Regions from separate parts of the Georhizobium sp. MAB10 genome, predicted to be linked through region 1. Evidence: riboswitches for the same ligand, from Rfam matches in the RefSeq annotation. Region 1 holds a riboswitch; the other holds the start of a gene.

Region 1 (8,392 bases):
AGCGAAATTTTCCGCAACGAATGCATCTTGTTCGTCAGTGCTTTCGGCGCGTTTCCTCAATTCTGGCATCAGTGATTTTGCGATGTCTACCGGATCCGCTCCCGTGCGCCGCATGCGGGTCGCATTCGTGTCCTGAACAGCCAGTGCCATGATCATTCTCCCTCGACTGATTGATCGCGGCTTGATGATCCGTCTGCTTGCTCGGGATTTCCAGTTCAGGAACTGTACTGCGCTTTTCGTATCGCGCGCTGCGAGAACGCGGTATTATCCGGTTCGGGCAGTGGGGCGGCAGGCGAGGGCCAGCCCATGACGGAACATGCCGGTTACGGACAATTCTGTCCGGTTGCGATGGCGGCCGAGATCCTCTGTTCGCGCTGGACGGTGCTGATCGTGCGCGAGCTTATTTGCGGCACGACGCGCTTCAACGATCTTCGCCGCGGGGTACCGCGCATGTCGCCGGCGCTCCTGTCAAAGCGGTTGAAGGAACTGGAGCAAGCAGGCGTCATCGAAGCCATCCGGCGCAACGATGGCACGGCGTCGGAATATCACCTCACCCGAGCTGGGCGCGATCTCGAGCCACTCGTCATGGGGCTCGGCATCTGGGGTCAGCGCTGGGTGGAATCGCGACTTTCTCTCAAGAATCTCGATCCGTCGCTTCTGATGTGGGACATGCGACGGCATCTCAATCCGCAGCCGCTTCCGCCGCGACGGTGCATGATACAATTTCTGTATCCCGAACTGCCCACCAACCGGCAAAGCTGGTGGCTGGTCGTCGACCGCGGCCATGTGGATCTCTGCAATTTCGACCCGGGTTTCGATCTCGACCTGCTTGTCACGGGGGAGTTGCGCAGCATGACCGCCGTCTGGATGGGGCTCGCCCCTATCCGCAGCGAAATCGACGCGGGGAGGCTTGTCGTCGATGGCGATCCCGTCATCGCCAAGGCCATGCAGCAATGGCTCGGCCTCAGCCCGTTCGCGCCCCACGCCCGGCAGGCCAGCTAGGCGCTCGACAAATCAGTAGGAAAATCAACGAACGACTTGCGTCTGTCGAATGGGCGCGATAGCGTCCGGCCATTCGACAGGGGTGCTCCGTATTGCCGGGGCTGAGATGCGAGGCGCGTGAAGCCTCCGGACCCTCAAGCTGATCTGGTTAATGCCAGCGGAGCGAGGCGACGACATGTTTTCCGGTGCACAGATTTCCCTTTATCCGATGTCCGACGATTTCGTCCGGATCATCCTCGATGCCGTGCAGGCACTCGATCCCTATCGGGACCGGTTTCGCATCGAAGCCGATGATGTGTCGACGCTGATCGTCGGTCCACCGGAGGATTTGTTTCCCGCCATGCGCGACGTCTTCGTGCGTGCGGCGCAATCCGGCGTCCACTGCGTGTTTTCGGCAACCGTCTCGCGCGGCTGCCCCGGTGAGCCGGACGATCCGATCTGCACGCCGATCTCGGGCGCCGGCAACGCGTTTCCGCTGGCAGAGCGGATTGAGACAGCCTGTGCGCATGTGTCCGATGCGCCCGTCACCGGTCAGCATGTCGCGGCCCAGTTTTCGCTCTATCCGCTCGGCGAAGGGCACCACATGGACGAGATCTATGGGTGCATCGATTTCCTGAAATCGTCGGGGGTGTTCGATCGCTCCAAGAACTTCTGCACGAAGCTCGGGGGCGATGCCGGCGCGGTGTTCGCAACGCTCTCGGAAGCCTTCCTGCGTTTCGGCGATGCGCGCGGCCATGTGGCGCTCGACATTACCGTTTCGGCCAACAGTCCGAGCAAGCGCGCCTGAGGGCGCGGCGCTAACCCATTCTCCCGTTTCATATTTTCTTCAAGAGGCCTGTCATGCACAGCAACAGCTGGACCCTGCGCGAAATCCTGATCGTCGCCTTTCTCGGAGCCGTGTTTGGCGTCCTCTATCTGGCCTGGGTTCAGGTCTGGCTCATCACGCAGGCGATCTTCGGGCCGGTGACGATGGATGTCGTCATGGGATTCTGGTTCATCGTCTCGATTATCGCTGCTGCAATCATCCGCAAGCCGGGTGCGGCGCTCCTGTCCGAAGTGCTCGCGGCGGTCGTCCAGGTTCTGCTCGGAAGTCCGGCGGGCCTGCTGCTGATCGTCACCGGCCTGGTCCAGGGAGCCGGTGCGGAAGCCGTCTTCGCGGCCACGCGATGGAAGAACTACCGCTTGCCCGTGCTCATGGCGGCAGGCGTGGGCGCGGCAGTCGCTTCCTTCATCTACACGTGGATCCGCTTCGACTATGGCGCGCTCGCACCCGGCCTGTTGATCGCCATGTTCGCTCTCAGATGCCTGAGTGGCGCGCTGCTCGGCGGGCTTCTTGGCCATTGGGTGACGCAGGCGCTCTATCGCACGGGCGTGCTTTCCGGTCTCGGCATCGATCGCGACCGGCGGGTCGTCCATGGCTGAACAGCCTGACGCGGTTCTCATCGACGGGGTCTCGGTCACCTATGCCGCGTCGGACAAGGCGGCGGTCGGGCCGGTCGATCTCGTCATCCGTCCGGGCGAGCGCTGGCTTCTGCTTGGCGCCTCCGGATCCGGCAAGTCTTCGCTGCTCAATGCGCTGACCGGCCTCATCCCGCACGCGATCGCGGCGGAACGAACCGGTGAGGTCAGGCTTCTCGGCGAAGATGTTGCGGCGCGCACGCCAGCGGGCTGGAGCAGTTCCGTCGCGCGGCTTTTCCAGAAGGCGGAGCAAACGCTGTGCGGCATGACGGTTGCCGACGAGGTCGCCTTCACGCTTGAAAATCAGGGCCTGCCTGCCGACGAGATCGCTATGCGCGCGGAAGCGGCGATGCGCTCGATCGGCCTGCCGCAGGACTGGCTCGACAGACGGTCAAGCCACTTGTCAGGCGGCGAAAAACAGCTTGTCGCGATTGCTGCCATCATGGCGCAAGGCGCGCCCATCCTCGTTGCCGACGAGCCGACGGCACATCTTGCGCCCGAGGCTGCACGCCGGCTGGAACGGCTCTTGCGCGACGTGCCACCTGACGGCGCCGCACTCGTCGTCGATCACCGGCTCGACGATCTCATCCCGCTGATCGACCGTGTCGCCGTGCTCGGAGACGATGGCCGCATTGTCGTCACTGGCTGCCCGCGAAAAGTGTTCCGGGATCACGGGCAAACGCTCGATCGTCTGGGCATCTGGCGGCCGATCGGCAGCCGCCTCGCAGACCGGCTGATGGCGCTCGTTCATGAGGCTGACCAGCAGCCTCTGACCTTGGCTGAAGCGCTTCAGGCCATGGATCGGCTGCCGCTTCCACTGATTGATCGAGCACGCGCAACGCTTGTCGACTTCATTGCGCCGCGGATCGCGCAAGCCGGATCAATCAGCGCAACCGTTTCCCAGCTGCAAAACGCGTCTTGCGCGCCGCTCTTCGCCAAGCCGGTCCTTCAGAAGGTGACGCTGTCGATTGCAGCGGGCGAGGTGGTCGCGATCCTCGGCGCCAACGGAGCAGGCAAATCGACCCTTGCTGCCAGCCTGGCGGGGCTCCTCCGTCTCAAGGCTGGGCGCCGGGACGGGGCGATGGGCGGCATCTCGTTTCAAAATCCCGACAGCCAGTTCATCGCCGGTTCGGTCGGCGAAGAGCTTGCCGCCGCACTTGAAGCCGCCGGCGCACGGGCGGAGGCAGCCGATGTGGCGGCACTTGCCGAGCGTTGGCGACTGGTCACGCTTCTCGATCGCCATCCGATGCAGCTTTCGGAAGGGCAGAAGCGGCGGCTCTCGCTAGCCCTGTTGATGGCCGGCGACCGGTTCCCACTGATTGTCTTGGATGAGCCGACCGGCGGGCTCGATGCGGCGGGTACCGAGGCGCTCATGGATGAAGTCGACCGGCTCCGCGACGGTGAGCGCGCGGTGGCGATCGTCACGCACGACATGGATTTTGCACTTGCGACGGCCCCACGCTGGATCGTCGTCGGCGAAGGGCGCATTCTCGCCGACGGCCCTGCCGGCGAGCTCATGCGGGATCGTGCGCTGATGAAAAGGGCAGGGCTTGCGCCACCGCACCTTCTTCAAGCGCTCGACTGGCTGGAAAAGGAGCCGGTGCCCGCATGCTGAAGACGGTTCATCCGCTGCCGAAGCTTATCGTCGCGCTGGTCTGGCTTGCTGGCTCCATCGCGGTGTTCGACGCGTCGTTCCAGATTGCGATGATCCTGACATGCGTGACTGTCCTCGTCCTCCTCGAGCGCCTTTCGCCAGTGTTCGTGCTCGCCTTGATGGTGCCCTTCGCGCTCTTCGGCGCGGGCTTCATCACCACCAGCGTGCTCTTCCGGCAAGAGAGCGAGTTCGCGGTGCAGATGGCGCAGGAAACGCCTTACGGCGACGGGCGGCTGCAGGCAGGCATCGTGCTTTTCCTGCGCGCTATTGCCTGCGGAATGGTGTCGGCGGTTTTCGTGTTGACCACCGACCCGGGCAGCTTCGTCAAAGCGCTGATGGTCAATTGGCGCCTGTCGCCGCGTATTGGCTATGCGCTCTTCGCCGCGCTGCAGCTGGTACCGGATCTCGCTTCCGAACTGCAGCAGATGCGGCTTGCCCGCGCCATGCGGCGCGGCGCTCCACCACGGCGCATCCCGGGTCCGATTGAAGTCGGATCGCTCGTCGTCCCGCTCATCGCCTACGCCATCAGGCGGGCGGGTGACACGGCACTCGCGATGGAGAGCCGGGGTCTTGGCGCCTCGTCCCGGCGTAGTGTCATCGGTGCACCGGTTTCATCCAGACGAGACGCGATCTTCTGCTTCTTGGCACCGACCTGGCTCTTGTCGATCTACTGGCTTACGTCGCGGGCGCCTCTATGAGGCACGGACTGTCTTCAAAATCGGCATGAAACTGGTGTAAAGCAGCCCGATCGATCGAAAATTCGGATCGCCTGTCGGCTGACGGCTGTTGTCGTCGTCCTTGGCAGTGTCGGCCACAGATTGAGACGGGCCACGCCATGACGTCAGACGCACACCATGAAGGCGCGCCGGAACCTGCCATCGTCGCCAATGGGCTGATCAAGCGCTTTGGTGACGTGACTGCCGTTGCCGGGATTGATCTCGTCGTGCCGCGCGGCATGATCTTCGCCATTCTCGGCCCGAACGGCGCCGGCAAGACGACGCTGATGCGCATGCTCGCGACGCTCACCGTGCCAGATGGCGGCGCAGCCACGGTGATGGGTCATGATCTGACTGCCGCGCCCGATGCCGTGCGCAGCGCGATCGCCATGACCGGTCAGTTCGCCTCGCTCGACGAAGATCTGACGGGCCGCGAGAACCTCATCCTCATCGCGCGGCTCTGGGGCTTCAAGGGCCGGGCAGCGCGCGAGCGCGGCGACGAGCTTCTCGCCGCCTTCGATCTTTCCGACGCGGCAACAAAGCAGGTGAAGGATTATTCCGGCGGCATGCGCCGGCGGCTTGATATCGCCGCATCGCTGATCGTAACGCCGGGTGTGCTCTTTCTCGATGAACCGACGACAGGTCTGGACCCGAAAGCGCGGCAGGGCGTGTGGCGGATGATCCGAGGGCTCGCCGACAGCGGCGTCACCATCCTTCTGACAACCCAATATCTCGAGGAAGCCGACCAGCTTGCCTCGCGCATCGCGGTCATCGACCATGGGCGCAAAATCGCCGAAGGCACGAGCCGCGAGTTGAAGGCTGAGACCGGTTCCGGCTTCCTGCATGTGGCTCTTGCCGATCCCGCGCATCTCGACCGCGCCGCAGCGGTCCTCGAAACGCAGCTGCAGAGTTCCGTTCAGAGATCGGCGGAAGGTGCGACGCTGTCCATCATCGCGGAATCGCCAGAAGCGGCGAATGCTGCCCTGGCGACTTTGATCGCCGAAGGCATCGCGCTCGCCGATTTCTCCATGGGGCAGCCGACGCTGGACGAAGTGTTCTTCGCGCTGACGGGCGAGCGCACCACCACGGACATGCCGGAAAGGGAGGCTGCGGAATGAGCGATCGACCGATGAACGATCTGCCGGACACGGCCGGCCTCAGACATGTCGCCCGGCCGCCGAAGCCGTCCGCGTTCTCCAACGCGCTCGTTTTTGGCTGGCGGGCCGTCCTGAAGTTCAAGCACGTGCCGGAGCAGCTTTTCGATCTGGTTATGACGCCGATCATGTTCACGCTGCTCTTCACCTTCGTGTTCGGTGGAGCGCTTGCGGGTTCGACGGGGGACTATCTGCAGTTCTTCCTGCCGGGCATTCTCGTCCAGACCGTCATGTTCAACTCAGTCTATTCCGGCATGGGGCTGTCCACCGATCTCGGCAAGGGGCTCTTCGATCGCTTCCGTTCGCTGCCGATCTGGCCGCTGGCGCCTTTTGCCGGGCTGATGGTGGGCGATATCCTGCGCCATCTGATCGCCGCGACGATCATCCTGACCATCGGGCTGATCCTCGGCTACCGGCCAGAGACGGGGATCCTCGGCGTGTTCGGCGCCTTTGCGCTGCTTGTCGCGATCGGCTTCGGCATGGGCTGGATCTTCATGGTGCTCGGACTTTTGATCCGCACGCCGACAACGGTGATGACGATGGGCTTCACCTTCCTCTTTCCGCTCGTCTTCGCCTCCAACATCATGGTGGATCCGGCGACGATGCCCGGCTGGCTGCGGGCTTTCGTCGACGTCAATCCGGTGAGCCTGATGACGACGGCGATCCGCGGGCTGATGAATGGCGGCGGCAGTTTCGCCGATGTGGGCCTGGCTCTGATCGCGCCCGCACTGGTAACGGCGATCCTCGCGCCGGTGACCCTGATGCTCTATCGGCGGCGCTGAGGTCTTTCGCCACCGTCCTGTTTGGGCCATAGAGCTAGGAGCGTTTCCAGGTGAAGCGGATGCCGGTTCACCGCCCGGCGACGCGATCAATCAACGCAAAGAGCGATTGATCCATTCGAAGACGGGCGAAGTGCGCCAGGAGCGCGGTTCGACCGGCCACAACGGGGAGTGACGAAGAGTTCATGCATGATTTCAGTCTTCTCGACTTCAGTCCCCTTGTCATCATCGATGGTCGGATGGAGGCGGTACCGGTCGAAAAGCGCAGGGATATCGCATCACGGGAGCGGCTGAAGCTGCGCGACAAGCCGCCGATGATGGAAATCGAAGGTCTCGTCCTCAAGCGTCCGATCACGCGCATCTTCGAAAAGGAGGTCTATCTCTCCGGCCTCAAGCTCAAGGATGCCGAGAACCAACGCGTCGTAGCGATCGGTCGCCCCTACGAGGACCGCTTTCACCTCTACAATTACATCATCCCTGAAACGGGCGCTTCCTTTGCCAACCGGGCCCTGACACCGGGTGCGTGCGTGCGGCAGATCGTGTTGCTCGCGGTCGCCTTGCTTATCGCGTTCGGAATGGCCTTCTTTTCACTCGGCTTCTTCCAGCGCAGCATCTTCATGGGTCTGATATGGCTGACCGCCGCGGTGGTTTTCCTCTCGGTCGCCAAGCATTTCTGGGAGCAATACAAGGCGGATCGGATGCTGGCGAAGTATGTGAAGCGGCTGTGAAGCGAGGGCTTCAGCTCACCGGTGTGTATTGCGACTTTTCATTCAAGAAGTCGGCGATGGCTTAAGGCAGCACTTCATGCAATTGCAGCACTAGAGCATGATGAGCATTCGTGAACATCTGGGCTCATGCAATCAAAGATTGCGGGCAATTCTCCGATATCAATCTGGCTCCCAAACACTGGGGTGGTTATAAAGAGCCGGCAGAGCGATGCGCTGATCGCCGGGCCGCGCCCGCAGTTCAGTTTGGATCGCTACCTTCTGCCGATAGAGTTTCTTGTAGAGCGCCAAGCGACCATCGATGTCTGCCTGCTCCATCCTGAGCGCGACATCTGCGAAGTTAGCCACAAGCGCATCAACCTTTGTACTTGATGGATCAGGTACAGTTGTCATGGCTTGAGCACTCCGAACTTCTGCAAGGCCCTTAGGCCCTCGCGTCTCTGCTCCATCCAGGATCTTGCCATAAGGAAAGCGCGAGGGCTTTCGCCTCCGTAATCATCATTCGGTCTGGCCTACCATCGATTAATCAGCCAGTGCCGCATCCGCGGTATCAACACGATGTTGTCAGGATCATTGATCATATCCTCGGAAAAACCGCTCAGTCTAGCAGTCGATCGTTCGACGATGTGGTGTCTGTCATAGCCCGCCAATGGCGTTTTCGCTCTGTTGAGCAGTTCCTCAAGCGTGCGTGGGGCATCGCGATAGGATTCGATCAGCGGAAGTCTGTCATACAGCCAATGTCCGATCGTGATTGCTCGACCCCAGGGCGTCGCTCGCCACGCGTTGCGCGCGATCCATTCTGCGACCCGTATAGCGATGCGCGTTCTTTCTCGCGAGCTACGGGGGCGCGGGTCAGGAATCTCCGGCCAGTCATCCGGTGGTTCGGACGGATCAAAGTTCGCTG
Region 2 (8,392 bases), 640 kb from region 1:
AGATTGAAGAAGAGTGCCTTCTGGGCAGAGCTGGTACCGCCGCGCACGATCGACCAGTTGCGGAGGATATAGTCCTGAATGGACGCACGGATCCACCAGGTCGCGTAGGTGGAGAAGCGGACCTCACGGTCCGGCTCGAACCGCGCCGCAGCCTCCAAAAGGCCCACATGCCCTTCCTGGATCAGGTCGCCCATGGGCAGGCCGAAATTGCGGAACTTGGATGCCATCGAGATGACGAGCCGCATATGGGCGGTCGTGATGCGATGCAACGCATCCTGGTCTTGCTGCTCTTTCCATCGAACGGCAAGCTGGTGTTCTTCGTCACGTTCGAGATAAGGCGCGGCCATAGCCGCCTTCACCATATGCCTGCGGGCTGCACTATCCATCAGCGGACCCTCTTTGTCGGCTTATCTGCAAACAATACGCAGAGCCAAAGGTTGCGGATCATTCAAATGTTTCGTGCGATTTGATCGAATGCGACAAAAAAAGCCCGGGCCGCAGCCCGAGCTTTTTTTGAAATCTAATAAACGATGGAGCCGATCAGGCTGCTTCGTCCTGGGAAGCCTCGTCCGGAGCCTCGTCCTCGTCGACGGCCTTGCCGCGCTTTGGACCCTTGTTGAGGTTGACCTCGATCAAGCGCACGGCTTCGGTGTCGGACATCTTGTTGACGGCGCCGATCTCGCGGGCCATCCGGTCGAGTGCCGCTTCATAAAGCTGGCGCTCCGAATAAGACTGCTCGGGCTGGTTCTCGGCACGATAAAGATCGCGAACGACCTCAGCGATCGAGATCAGATCACCGGAGTTGATCTTCGCATCGTATTCCTGCGCACGGCGCGACCACATGGTGCGCTTGACGCGCGCACGGCCCTGCACGACCTTGAGAGCGCGCTCGACGAAATCTGTTTCCGACAGCTTGCGCATTCCGATGCTCATGGCCTTGGCGACCGGCACCTTCAGGCGCATCTTGTCCTTCTCGAAGTCGATGACGAAAAGCTCGAGCTTGTGACCGGCTACTTCCTGCTCTTCGATAGCGACGATCGTACCGACGCCATGAGCGGGATAGACGATGGCTTCGCCTGTCTTGAAGCCCTGACGCTGATTGGATTTCTTATTCTGCATTGTCATTCGTTCTCGAGACTCCCTGTTACGCGCCCCGGCCTGGCCGGGACAAGCATGAGGCCCGGTCGAGCCGGACAGTGAAATGGACGATCATGTCCATCCCGTTTCATTCCGTCGTGAGTACCTGCGAGACGCAGCCACGCCGCGAAACAAGGTTGGCACTGGCCAACTCGGGGTCGCCATCTTATACAGCTGAAAAGACAGGGAACGTTCTTTCGTGGTGTCGTTGCGGTCGACGCATTGCCGCCACATGACGACAATTGTGCTTATCTAACACAAAAATCACCCGAAATCAAATATTTGCTCGGTCGGTCATGCACGACAGATCGTTCGGCGCGCCAACACCGAATCGCCGATAGGGGCGAATCGCCATCCACAGCCCATATGCGCGGCAGATTGTCTCAGTCGCCCTCGCCAGGCGCTTCGGAGAAGTATTTCTCGAATTTGCCTTCCACGCCGTCGAACTCGGCAGCATCGGCGGGCGAGTCGCGCTTGACCGTGATGTTCGGCCATTTCTCGGCGAATTCCGTGTTCACCTGAAGCCACTTGTCGAGACCCGGCTCGGTGTCCGGCTTGATGGCATCAGCCGGGCATTCCGGCTCGCAGACGCCGCAATCGATGCACTCGTCCGGATGGATGACGAGCATGTTCTCGCCCTCGTAGAAACAGTCCACGGGGCAGACTTCCACGCAATCCATATATTTGCATTTGATGCAGTTGTCGGTGACCAGATACGTCATGCGTGCTCCACGCCGTCCTTCGTGAGTGGTGGTGGGGTAGCGGCTTTGAAGCCCCATTGCAAGATGCCGCTTTGCCGCGCGGCCACCATTGCAAGCGTGGCGTTACGACAGGTCCGAGATGAGCAAAATCATGCTCTTGGGCGCCGTCCATGCAAAAGCATATACCCGCTCCCAACCGGCGCCGTCGCCTGCATTACTGGGTGATGAGCTTGACCCGCATGCCTGGCGCCACCTGACCGGTCGGTCCAAGCGCGTTGATCAGGCGGAACAGTTCCTCGCGGCGCTCGTCGCCTTCCATGCGTGCGGAGAGCGACGCGACCGTATCGGAAGCGCCAGCTGTCACGACGCGCAAGCGGAGTGGCTGCAGGGCAACCGCCTCCCCGGCCGTCATGCGGCGGAACGTCGTTTTAAGCACGTTCGCGGCACTGTCCAACTCCCGGCTGCCGCGGGGCGCCGCCGTCAGGAAACGATAGATCTGGTCGTCGACCTTGACGATCGTGACGTCGAACGACCAGCGATCCGCAGCTGCCCGCGCGCTGAGCGCCTCCAATCCGTTGATCGTGAGCGGTCGAAGCGACGCTTCGTCGAGGCCGGTGACCCAGCCGCTGCGCATGTAGTCGGCAAGCGGCGTGCCGGGATCGTCCACGCCATCGAAGCGAATCGCAAGATCGTTCGGTCCCGTGGCCAGCACTGCTTCAGCCGTGTTGTCGATTTCGAATCCCTGTGGGACGTCGAAACGAATACGCAGGTTCGGATGCAGGAAGCTTCGCCCACGGACATAGCCTTCCTCCGGACTATCGCCGAAGAGAAGACCGGAAATGCCATCGAGAAACAGATCGCGGTCCGCCGTACCGACGCCTTCTGGACCGAATGCGCGCGCGTGACGACGGGCGAGTTCGATGCGCTGGGGCGCCGTGGGGTGGCTCGCCAGGAAGTCCATTTGCGGGTCGTCGTTCGGTTCCGCCGAGCGGAAACGCGAATAGGACGCCATGGATTCCAGGAAACGTGCCGCCGCGTACGGATCGTAGCCGGCCTCACCGAGCATCCGAATACCGATCACGTCCGCCTGGAGTTCCTGGTTGCGGGAAAAGGCTGCCAGCCGCAACTGGCCGCGCGCAAGTGCCTGGCGCCCGGCAATATCCCCCGACAACACTTCCGAGACCACGCGGCCTGCAATCGCCTCGGCCTCTTCGCGTTGCTGCCGCTCGATGCCATGATTGGCCGTCACATGCGCCATCTCGTGCGACAAAACGGCCGCAACTTCGGCCGCATCGTTGGCAAGAGCCAGAAGCCCGCGCGTGATGTAAAGATAGCCGCCCGGAAGGGCGAAGGCGTTGATCGCCGGCGAATTCAGCACCGTGATCCGATAGGTCTGGCTCGGATTTTCGGAGACTTCGGTCAGTTTCCCGACGATTCGTGCCAGCAGAAGTTCAGTGCGTTGGTCGCGATATTCGCCACCATAGCTCGCGACGATACGTGGATGCTCACGCGCACCCAGCTGCGCCCGCGGATCATTGCGCGCGAGGCGCTCCACGGTCTGCGGGTTCTGAGAAGGCGCAAGAACGACGGTATCCTGCTCGCTGATGACGCTTTGGCATCCCGACAGCACGACCAGTCCGGCAAGCAGCATCACCGCCGCAACGGCCTTGCCGCTCGCAGTCGTTACACCCCGCCGACGCGGTCCCCAGCCATGTGCAATCGATTGAAACAGGTTCGTCGCCCCGCAGGATGCCAGCCGATGACTGGAGCATTACAACAGCAAAAGGTCGGTTCAAAGGCCGATCTTGCCCACCTTGGCTCCATCGCAAGGACGCGGGTCGACCTGTGACATTTTTGTCCGGATCGGCGATCGCACCCCTTAATTTGTACCAAGATAGTCCCGCCATCCGGCGAGATCAGCGCGTCTGAACATCGATTCAGTCGGTTCGTTCGCTCGGATCGAGCCTTGTTCGACATAGAGAATGCGGTCGCAGATGGTGCGCGCATCCTCCGGTTGATGGGTGATGATCAGCGTCGTCAACGCATTCTGGACGTGAAGATTCGCGATCAGCGCCCGCATATCCTCGCGCAGACCGGGTCCGAGCGCGGCAAAAGGTTCGTCCAGCAACAGCACAGGCTTTGCTCGGACCAGTGCACGCGCCATCGCGACGCGCTGCCGCTCGCCACCCGAAAGAGACGCAGGCCGCCGCCGCTCGAACCCACCGAGGCCGACGCGCGCCAGCGCATCGGACACCTGCTCCTTGCCGGCAGTGCTTTTGGCCTCGCGTGCGCCCTGTCCGAGCGCGATGTTCGCGGCGACGTCGAGATGTGCAAAGAGATTGTTGTCTTGAAACACCACGGAAATCGGCCGTTCGGCCGGCGCCAGCCGCGTGACATCGATAGTCCCGATGCGGATTTCACCCCGCTGCGGCTGCTCGAACCCTGCCAGAAGCGCAAACAGGGTGGACTTGCCCGATCCGGACGGACCCATGACGGCCGTGATGCTGCCCGCCGGGATCATCGTATCGAAAGCCATCTCCAGCGCGCCCCGGTCGTAGCGGAAGCGGACATCGTCGAATTCGATCGCCGGTGACGTCATTCCGCTCATGCTCATCTTTCCCGCACACTGCCGCCGCCATAGCGGGTCCCGGCGATCATGAACAGCAGGCAAAGAAAACCGAGAATGAGCGCCAGCCCGGCCGCATCATCGGTGCGATAACTGCCCATCCGTTGCAGCAGCAGATAGGGCAGCGTAACCAGATCCTGGCTTCCGAAGAGCGCGATCGCGCCGAGATCGCCGAGCGACAGGGCCATGGAAAACGCAAACGCTGCGCCGATGGTCGGGGCCAGCGCCGGTAGGTCGACCCGCAACAGCCGGCGCATTCTCGAAAGCCCCAGCGAGAGACTGAGCCGCTCCGTCCGCACCATGTGGCCGGCATAGGCCGGCTCCAGGAGCCTGAGCGCGAAGGGCAGCGCCATCAATGCGTTGACGACCACCACGATGACCGGCGCCGCAGCGAGCGGATCGACATGATCCCGCAAGACGAGAAACCAGCCGGCGCCCAGCACGACCGGCGGCACTAAAAGGATCAGCGATCCCGCCCCGGCAAGCGACGTTCGGAGCCCGCGGGCCGCCAAGTGGTGGCGACGGGCGCCGCCGGCGGCGTGGCGCGCCCGGGCAATCATGCCGGCCATCACCACAGACAGACATGCGGCAGCGCCCGCTATGAGGAGACTCGTCACCAGCGCGCGCTGGACCAAGGCTTCACGCAGAAGCGCGATCAGATCGGCAGCAATCCCAGAAATAAGAGTTGCGGCGAGCGGTGCCGCGACGAAGACGAGGCCAAGACCGATCACCAGCACGTCGAGAGCCAGCGCACGTGGTGATCTCGCATCGAACCTGCGCGGCAAGGCGCCATCGCCGCGCCCCTCCTCGGGCCGGGGCAGAAGCGCGAGCACGCCGAGAAGGGCACCGGTCAGCGCGATCTGGATCAGCGCCAGGGTAACCGCGCGCGGAGGATCGAAGTCGAACCGCAGCGCCTGGTAGATCGCGACCTCGATCGTCGTCGCTGCCGGTCCGCCACCCAGCAGAAGCACCAGCGTGAAGCTCGTGGCGCACAGCATGAAGACGAGGCCCGCGATGCCCGGGATGACCCGCGCCATGGCCGGCCACTCGATCAATCTGAACACCGTGCCCGCTGAAAGGCCCAATTGCGCGGCATTGCGCCAATATTCCGCCGGCACGCGCTCCAGCGCTGCAAGCAGCAATCTCGTGGCGAGCGGCATGTTGAAGAACACATGGGCGATCAGAATACCGGGGAGCCCGTAGACGGAAATCGGCTGCTCCGCTCCCAGCCAGCGATAGGCGTCATTGACGACCCCCTGGCGTCCCCAGATGGCGATGATGCCAAGGGCCGCGACGATGGCCGGCAGGCCGAGCGGCACGGCGAAGAGCCGCAGGATCCAGGCACGGCCGGTAAAATGCGGTCGCCGCGCCAGCGCCCGCGCCAATGGCAAGGCAAAAGCCAGCGAGAGAAGCGTCGAAAGTCCCGCCTGCCACAGCGTGAAGCGTACGACGCGCACCGTATAGGCATCGAATGCCGTCGACCGCGACGCATCGGTCCCTGCCGCCACCAGAAGTCCGGCGACGGCAAAGGCAACGATGCCGAGAATGATGGCAAGAGCCGCGATGCCGAAAGCGATATCCAGAGGATCGGCCCTGTAGGCACGCATCGCGGCTGCTCTTTGACTATTCGGCCATCACCGACAACCACTCATCGACCCAGGCGCGACGGTTGGCGGCAACCTCTTCCGGCGAGAAGAGCAGGCTTTCTTTCGGCTGAACCAGGCGCGAGAATGCTTCCGGCAGGTCTTCACTGGTGGGGCCCGCAGGCATCATCCAGTTGTAGGTCGGAATGGCATCCTGGAACCCTTCGCCGGTCGTGAAGCTCATGAATTCGCGCGCAAGCTCGATATCGGGGGCAGAGGCGAGCACGCCGGCGACTTCGATCTGCAGATAATGCCCTTCGGAGAACGCAGCCGCCTGATAGCGGTCCGTATCCTCCGAAACCATGTGGTAGGCCGGCGACGTCGTATAGGAGAGCACCATCGGCGCCTCGCCATCGGTGAAGAGGCCATAGGATTCCGACCAACCCGGCGCAACCGTCAGAACGCGGTCCTTGAGCTCGGCCCAGGCTGCAGGCGCATCGTCGCCGTAAACCGACTTGATCCAGAGCAGAAGCCCAAGCCCCGGCGTCGATGTGCGCGGGTCCTGGATGACGATCTTCTGGTTCGGATCACCCTCGACCAGGTCCTTCAGGCTCGTCGGGGGCGTGTCGATCGCTTCGGTGTCGTAGACCACGGCGAAGTGGCCGTAATCATAGGGCACGAAGACGTCGTCCTCGAAGCCGCCGGGCACGTCGATCGCACTCGTATCGATGTCATGAGGGGCGAAAAGGCCCGTCTCCTTGGCTTCCGCGACAAGATTGGTGTCGAGCCCAAGCACAACGCCCGCTTCCGCCCGGTCGCCCTCCAGCCGCAGCCGGTTCAGAAGCGCCACACCGTCCGCTGCGCCGACCCAGATGAGATCGCAGTCGCATATCGCCTCGAACGCTTCTTCGATCAGCGGGCCTGGGCCCCATTCGGCGACGAAGCTGTCGTAGGTGTAGACGGTGAGCGACCGCGTCGCCTCCTGCGCTCCGGCCGACACGGGCGCCAGGAAACTTGTAGCAAGCAAGATGGGAAAGAATGTCTTCAGCGTCATCAACGCCTCCTCCGTTTTTGCAATGTCAGGGGAATAGGCGTTTTGTGACGCGTCTAATCCCTCCGCCGGTATGAGCCGGATCAGGTTCTTCGGGTTGGCATGCGCCTCTCAGCCGTCCGTTTCCGGACAACACCCCGTTAGAGCAACTGCATGTGTAATCGCCGCCGGCAGCACTGGCAAGGCGCGTGAAAGCTGCTAGAGCAGCGGGCGATGCAGGCCACACCGACCCCGACCGACGCAAATGCCCATTTTGCCGTTCTCCTGAGCGGTGAGGTGACCGTGACGGAACGGCTGACGTCTCAGATTCACGGTGCCCGCGTGATCGCAGCCGACAGCGGCATGCGCCATGCAGCGGCACTCGGCGTCATGCCCGAACTTTGGGTCGGCGACTTCGATTCGGCCGATGCGCGCCTGATCGAAAGCTGGCCGGATGTCAGGCGGGAGCCCTACCCACCGGCAAAGAACGCGACCGATGGCGAGATCGCGATCGAGACGGCGATCGAGCGCGGGGCGCGCCGCATCCTACTCGTCGGCGCGCTGGGCGGCGAACGATCCGACCACGCCTTCGCGCACATGGCGCTGGCGGTAAAACTCAAGGAACGCGGCATCGATGTCACGCTGACATCAGGCGAGGAGGAAGGGTATCCCCTTCCCGGCGCCCCGCTGACCTTCGACCTGCCGAAAGGCAGCCTCTTCTCGGTGCTGGCGTTTGCCGATATCGCACGCCTGACGATCGAGGGCGCGCGCTATCCGCTCCACGATTTCGACTGCACATTCGGCACGACACGCACCATATCCAACGTGGCGGAAGGGCCGGTGACGATCCGGCATACGGGCGGCCCGGCCCTGCTGCTTGCCCGCCCGAACGACTTTTCTGGAGCCTGACCCCTTGGCATCACCACCCATCCTGAAGCTCGACGACATCCACCTGACCTTTGGCGGGACGCCGCTGCTGAATGGCGCCGACCTGCAGGTCGAGCCCGGCGACCGCATCTGCCTCGTGGGCCGCAACGGATCGGGCAAGTCGACACTGATGAAGATCGCCGCCGGCCTCGCCGAGCCGCAATCGGGCGAGGTGTTTCGCCATCCTTCGACCACGATCCGCTATCTCTTCCAGGCTCCGGATTTCGGCGGCTTTGCGGATGTGCGGTCCTATGCCGAGGCAGGCCTTGCACCGGGCGACGATCCCCATCGCGTGACCTATTTGCTCGAGCATCTCGGCCTGACCGGCGAAGAAGAGCCGGCCCGCCTTTCAGGCGGCGAGGCCAGGCGCGCGGCGCTCGCCCGTGTA

Evidence for each region. A riboswitch is a leader RNA that binds a small molecule or an ion and turns the genes downstream of it on or off. The one in region 1 is predicted to bind thiamine pyrophosphate.
Region 2: it holds a riboswitch for thiamine pyrophosphate, as region 1 does, so the genes downstream of both, thiB (thiamine ABC transporter substrate binding subunit) here and PU133_RS07330 (YkoF family thiamine/hydroxymethylpyrimidine-binding protein) in region 1, are expected to answer to the same signal.

What each region holds. Positions count from the first base shown of each region.
Region 1 is NZ_CP118314.1:1,601,747-1,610,138, forward strand. It holds gene PU133_RS07320 (acyl-CoA dehydrogenase family protein) at 1-150, opposite strand, end outside; gene PU133_RS07325 (winged helix-turn-helix transcriptional regulator) at 307-1,002, shown strand; TPP riboswitch at 1,071-1,185, shown strand; gene PU133_RS07330 (YkoF family thiamine/hydroxymethylpyrimidine-binding protein) at 1,178-1,789, shown strand; gene PU133_RS07335 (ECF transporter S component) at 1,843-2,424, shown strand; gene PU133_RS07340 (ABC transporter ATP-binding protein) at 2,417-4,075, shown strand; gene PU133_RS07345 (energy-coupling factor transporter transmembrane component T family protein) at 4,069-4,812, shown strand; gene PU133_RS07350 (ATP-binding cassette domain-containing protein) at 4,950-5,948, shown strand; gene PU133_RS07355 (ABC transporter permease) at 5,945-6,766, shown strand; gene PU133_RS07360 (hypothetical protein) at 6,949-7,491, shown strand; gene PU133_RS07365 (DUF2019 domain-containing protein) at 7,651-7,881, opposite strand; gene PU133_RS07370 (hypothetical protein) at 8,001-8,392, opposite strand, start outside.
Region 2 is NZ_CP118314.1:956,904-965,295, reverse strand. It holds gene PU133_RS04430 (RNA polymerase factor sigma-32) at 1-386, opposite strand, end outside; gene PU133_RS04425 (CarD family transcriptional regulator) at 541-1,125, opposite strand; gene fdxA (ferredoxin FdxA) at 1,521-1,859, opposite strand; gene PU133_RS04415 (M48 family metalloprotease) at 2,053-3,489, opposite strand; gene PU133_RS04410 (ATP-binding cassette domain-containing protein) at 3,718-4,437, opposite strand; gene thiP (thiamine/thiamine pyrophosphate ABC transporter permease) at 4,449-6,071, opposite strand; gene thiB (thiamine ABC transporter substrate binding subunit) at 6,088-7,101, opposite strand; TPP riboswitch at 7,142-7,248, opposite strand; gene PU133_RS04395 (thiamine diphosphokinase) at 7,312-7,986, shown strand; gene PU133_RS04390 (ABC-F family ATP-binding cassette domain-containing protein) at 7,991-8,392, shown strand, end outside.